Regions from separate parts of the Kineococcus sp. AC630 genome, predicted to be linked through region 1. Evidence: riboswitches for the same ligand, from Rfam matches in the RefSeq annotation. Region 1 holds a riboswitch; the other holds the start of a gene.
The links. A riboswitch is a leader RNA that binds a small molecule or an ion and turns the genes downstream of it on or off. The one in region 1 is predicted to bind S-adenosylmethionine.
Positions count from the first base shown of each region.

Region 2: linked by a shared signal. The riboswitch ahead of AC0I8G_RS22410 (ABC transporter ATP-binding protein) and the one ahead of AC0I8G_RS13210 (acyl-CoA dehydrogenase family protein) in region 1 are both predicted to bind S-adenosylmethionine.

Region 1 is NZ_CEEDMJ010000011.1:66,633-69,554, reverse strand. It holds gene AC0I8G_RS13215 (AAA family ATPase) at 1-1,155, shown strand, start outside; SAM riboswitch class IV at 1,387-1,497, shown strand; gene AC0I8G_RS13210 (acyl-CoA dehydrogenase family protein) at 1,544-2,794, shown strand; gene AC0I8G_RS13205 (GNAT family N-acetyltransferase) at 2,770-2,922, opposite strand, start outside.
Region 2 is NZ_CEEDMJ010000027.1:32,535-35,456, forward strand. It holds gene AC0I8G_RS22400 (ABC transporter permease) at 1-85, opposite strand, end outside; gene AC0I8G_RS22405 (aliphatic sulfonate ABC transporter substrate-binding protein) at 82-1,119, opposite strand; gene AC0I8G_RS22410 (ABC transporter ATP-binding protein) at 1,157-1,966, opposite strand; SAM riboswitch class I at 1,960-2,053, opposite strand; gene AC0I8G_RS22415 (YqjF family protein) at 2,147-2,908, shown strand.

The DNA.
Region 1 (2,922 bases):
GGCGCGAGCGGGGTCGTCAACGAACTGCTCGTGCAGATGCAGTCCTTCGACGAACCCACCACGTCCGAGCGGCTGCAGGGCTGGTTCATCGACACCGCCAACCGGTTCCTGCCCCAGCACCGCCGGCTGCAGCGGCCGAAGAGCGAACCCGTCGAGATCCTGCTCATCGCGGCGACCAACCGCGCCGACTCCCTCGACCCGGCCCTGCTGCGTCCCGGCCGTTTCGACCGTCGGCTCAGCTTCGGCCTGCCGGACAAGCTCGGCCGCCGGGAACTCGTCGACCACTTCCTGTCCCGCAAGGCCCACGAGGCCCCGCTCGACGAGGACGAACGTCGCGACGCGCTCGCCGGGATCACCAACGGGTACTCGCCGGTGATGATCGAGAGCCTGCTCGACGAGGCCCTCGTCAACGCCGTCCGTCGCGGTGCCGACGGGATGAACTGGAGCGACGTCGAACAGGCCCGCCTCGTCACCGAGGTCGGCCTCGGCCAGCCCGTCGGCTACACCGACCACGAGGCGCGGCTCATCGCCACCCACGAAGCCGGGCACGCCACGATCGCCTGGCTCGTCGCCCCGCAACGCCGCCTCGAGGTCCTCACGATCATCAAGCGCGCCAACGCGTTGGGGCTGCTCGCCCACGGTGACGCCGAGGACGTCTACACCCGTTCCCGCAGCGAACTCGCCGGGCTGATCAAGATCGCGTTCGGCGGTCAGGTCGCCGAGGAGTTCTTCTTCGGCGACGTCTCGACCGGCCCGGCCGGCGACCTGCAGTCCGCGACGCAGGTCGCGGCGCAGATGGTCGGTTCGGCGGGCATGGCCGGGACCCTGGTCTCCTTCGCCGCCGTCCAGCAGGGCGCGTTCGCCGACGGGAACCTCGTCTCCCGCGTCCTCGGCGACTCCGAGGGGCGGCGGCTGGTGGAGAACCTGCTGACCGAGCAGAAGGAGTTCGTCCGCGAACTCATGGACCGCAACCGCCACCTGGTGGCGGCGCTGCGCGACGCGCTGCTCGAACGGCACGAACTCATCGGCCACGAGATCACCGACGTGCTCGAGGCGGCGCAGGCCGCCCACGAGGCGCAGTCCGCACCGCAGTCCGCACCGTCCCGGGTCATCGACCTGCGTGACACCACCTCCGGCGTCGTCCGGGGGATCTAGGACTCGTCGGGGTCGTCGCCGCAGGAGGGGAGCGACGACCGCGACGCAGGAACTCGCGCACCGTGGGAGGCCGGGGGGCCTCCGGGGGCGGTGGCGCGGGAACACAGGAACGGGAACGGTTGCTCCGGGGGGCTGGAGCAGACGTTCCCGTTCTGCTGTCCGCCGCCGCGCGATCGGCCACCAGCGGAGCGGGCTGGACCCTCCCTCCCCACCTGTGGTTCCCTGGTCCCAGGTCATGAGCGCCAGCGACAAGCCCCGGCTCGCTGGCCGGCAACCCTCCTCGTCGTGGGGTGCCCCGGGTGACGACCTGACCTGGTGCTCCGGCACGGGTAAGGACGCCGTCCCTCCCGTTCCGGACGCCGACGCGTCCACGATCGAGGAGAGCTCCGTGAGCACCACCCTGGAACCCACCGCCGAACCCGATGTGCGGGAACGCTTCTCGCCGCTGCTGCAACGGATCGCGGCCGGCACCGTGACGCGCGAGCAGGACCACGAACTGCCACGGGACCAGGTCCGGGAACTCCTCGACGCCGGGTTCGGCCGGTTGCGCATCCCCGTCGAGGAGGGTGGTGGCGGTCTCGACCTCGTCGAGTTCACCGACCTGCTGGTCGACCTCGCGGCCGCCGACTCGAACCTGCCGCAGATCTTCCGCGGCCACATCGCGTGGGTGGAGCAGGTCCTGAGCCTGCCGGTGGGGGAGTACCGCTCGCGCTGGATCGCGCGGCTGGTCGCGGGGGAGATGGTCGGGAACTCCTGGAGCGAGGTCGGTGACGGGGTCACCGGTGAGCAGCAGACGATCGTCACCACCCGGGAGGGGCGCACCGCGATCTCGGGCCGGAAGTACTACACGACCGGCACGATCTACGCCGACTGGACCGACGCGACGGCCCGCCGACGCCTCCCGGACGGGACCCACGAGGTCGTGACCGCCCTGGTGCCCGTCCGGGGCCGGGGGGTTCGCGTCTCCGACGACTGGGACGGTTTCGGGCAGCAGCTCACCGGGACCGGGACCCTCGAGCTCGACGACGTCGAGATCGCCGCCGACGACGTCTCCCCGTTCACCGCCCGGTTCCGCTACCAGACCGCGCTGTACCAACTCGTCCTGCTGGCCGTGCACGCCGGGATCGCCGCGGCGGTCGAACGCGACACCGGGCACGAGGTCCGCACCCGGACCCGCAGCTACACCCACGGGTTGGCCCCCCTCGTCAGGAACGACGCCCAGGTGCTGTCGGTGGCCGGCGAGATCTCCTCGATCGCGTTCACCGCCCGCTCCCTGACCCGCGCTGCGGCGCAGGCGGTCCAGTCCGCCGCCGACACCGCACACCTGCCGGGGACGGCGGCGGACCGGGCGGCGAACGTCGAGGCCGAGATCCGGACCGCCCAGGCCCAGGTCGTGCTCTCGGAAACCGTCCCGCGCGCCGCGACGCTGCTCTTCAACACCCTCGGCGCGTCGGGCACCTCCCGGGCCCGCGACCTCGACCGGCACTGGCGCAACGCCCGCACGGTGGCCTCGCACAACCCGGTGATCTACAAGCAGCGGATCGTCGGCGACTGGTCGGTCAACGGCACCGAACCGCCGTTCGTGTGGGACGTCGGCACCCACGCCTCCGTCGTTCAGGCGGAGGGCGCGACCCGGTAGTGGTACGCGTGGTGGACGGTGAAACCGGCGCCCTCGTACAACGCGCGGGCGCCGGCGTTGTCGCCCTGCACCTGCAGGTAGGTCGAGGCCGCGCCGCGGTCGCGGGCCCAGTCGGCGACCTCGGTCAG
Region 2 (2,922 bases), on a different contig from region 1:
GGACGACCCAGCCCAGCCACCCGCGGTTCCGCGGACCCCGCGACCGGCGCACCGGAAGGGGGCGTTCGGTGTCCAGCACGCTCACGAGACGGTGGCCTTCTCGGCGAAGTCGGGCACCAGCAACCCGTCGAGCGCCTCCGTCGCCGCGTCCGCGGAGGGGACGTCACCGGCGGAGGCCATGAGCGGGATGATCCCCGCCAGCACGGTGCGCTGGGCGTCACCGGGGACGGAGTCGACGTCGAGCGTCGTGCGTTCCAGCACCCGGGCGGCGACCTCCGGGGTCAACTGCGCCTGGGTCGCGTAGAGCGTGGCGAGGTCCGCGGGGTTCGCGATGGCCCAGGCGCGGGCGGTCGCGTACGCGTCGACGACCTGCTGCACCAGCTCAGGAGAGCTCTTGATGAAGGCCTCGCGGGCGTTCAGCATCCCGTAGGTGTTGAAGTCGACGTTGCGGTACAGCAGCTTCGACCCGGCGAGCAGTTCGGAGCCGGCCATGTTGGGGTCCAGCCCCGCCCACGCGTCGACGTCGCCGCGTTCCAGGGCAGCGCGACCGTCGGCGTGCTGCAGGTTGGTGATCGTGACGTCGCTCGCGGACAGACCCGCTTTGTCCAGGGCCTGCTGCAGGAAGAAGTACGGGTCGGTGCCGGTGGTCGCGGCGATCTGCTTGCCGCGCAACCCCGCCACGTCGGTGATCGTGGAGTCCTTGCCGACGACGAGGGCCGTCCACTCCGGCTGGGAGAACACGTCGATCGTCTGGACCGGGGAACCGTTGGTGCGGGCCTGCAGCACGGCCGACCCGGCGGTGGAGGCGATGTCGAGGTTGTCGTTGCGCAGGAACTCGTTGGCCTTGTTGCTGCCCGCGGACTGCTCCCACTGCACGGTGAGGCCGGCGTTCTCGAGGATCTTCTGCTCGCGGACGACGAGGCTGAGCGGGTTGTAGAGCGCGTAGTCGAGGCGGACGGTCCCCCCGCCCGAGGCGCTCCCGGAACCGGTGGCGGTGGCGGGGGCACCCCCGCTGGAGGACTCGCCCTTGACGCACCCGGCGGCGACGAAGGAGACCCCGCCCAGGGCCAGGCCGAGGGCGAGACGGCGGGTGGGCAGGTTCGAGGGCACGACGGACACGGTTCTCCTGGGGTTTCGCGGTGGTGGGGGGTCTGCGTCAGACGGTGCGGGGAACGCCGAGCAGGTCGAGCAGTTCGACCCGCAGTTCCGCGGTGGCGGCGTCACCGCGGTCGCGGGGGCGCCGAGCGGGGACGGCGAGGTCGCGGACGACCGTCGCACCGGCCGTGTCGGGGGAGGGGCCGAGGACCAGGACCCGGTCGGCCAGGTGCAGGGCCTCGTCGACGTCGTGGGTCACCAGCAGGACCGTGGCGCCGGTCTCGCGCTGCACCTCGTCCAGCAGGTCCTGCATCTTCAGCCGGGTCAGGGCGTCGAGGGCCGCGAAGGGCTCGTCGAGGAGCAGCACCCCGGGCCGGCGGACCAGGGCCCGGGCCAGGGCCGTCCGCTGGGCCATCCCGCCGGAGACGCGACGCGGCCGGTGGCCGGCGAACTCGCCCAGCCCGACGACGTCCAGCCAGCGCAGGACCTCCGTCCGGCCCTCCGCCCGCGGGGTGCCGCGCGGCAGCCCGAAGGCGACGTTCCCGGCGAGGTCGCGCCACGGCAGCAGCCGCGGTTCCTGGAAGACGACGGCGGTGCGGGGGTGGACCCCGCGGACCTGTTCCCCGCCGACCTCGATCGAGCCGGTGGTGGGGGTGTCGAGCCCGGCCACCAGGCGCAGCAGCGTCGACTTCCCGCTGCCGGAGGCGCCGAGCAGGGCGACCGTGCGCCCGGCCTCGAGGGTGACGTCCAGCGGGGCGAGCACGTCGCGTTCGCCGAAGGTCCGCCCGACCCCGCGCAGCCGGACGTCGGCGGCGTCCACGCGGGTGGGTTCGGTGCTCGGCGGGGACGTCACGGACACGGGTTCCTCCATCGGTCCTGGCGTGAGCACCACACCCCGCGGACGGGGAGGTTGCTGCGGCGTCGCGGAGCCAGGTCTCTCAGCCGCTCTGGATGGTGGATCCAGGGTAAGGCAAGTTGCGACGACAACCACCCGCGACCGCACGAGGAGTGGCTGCCGCGCCGGGAGCGCCCCGGCCAGGCACGATGAACCGTGCCCGCCACCGTCCCGACCCTGGACCGTCTCCCGCCCGTGACCGCCCCGGCCCTCTCCGGGCCGGTGATGATGCACCAGCACTGGGACGACCTCGCCTTCCTGCACTGGGCGGTCGACCCGGCGCTCGTCGCCCCGCACCTGCCGCCCGGGGTCCGCCCGGACGTCCTCGACGGCGTCACCTACGTCGGGCTCATCCCGTTCACGCTGCGCGGCGCCGGGCCGGGTCGGGCTCCCGCGGTGCCGTACGCGGGGACGTTCCTGGAGACGAACGTCCGGCTCTACTCCGTCGACGACGAGGGCCGGCGCGGGGTCGTCTTCGCCAGCCTCGACGCGACGCGGCTCGCGGTGGTCCTCGGCGCGCGGACGGCGTTCGGGCTGCCGTACCGGTGGTCGCGGATGCGGCGGGCGGAACGGGTCCGCGACGGTGCGCGCGAGCTGGCGTGGACGTGCCGGACCCGCGCGGGCGTGCGCAGCCGCATCGCCGTCCGCCTCGGCACCGATCGGGTGGAGGACGAGGTCGCGGCGTTCGTGACCGCCCGGTTCGGGCTGCACGTCGCCCACCGGGGGCGCACCTGGTGGGTCGCGAACGAGCACGAGCCGTGGCCGTTGCGCAGCGCCGAGGTGCTCGTCCTCGACGACGGACTGCGCGGGGCGGCGGGGTTCGACCTCGCCGGACCGCCCGACCACGTCTGCTTCGCCCAGCGGGTCACGACGCGTTTCGCGTTGCCACGGGAACTCCCCGGCACCCGGACCCGTTGACCGGGGACAGACGC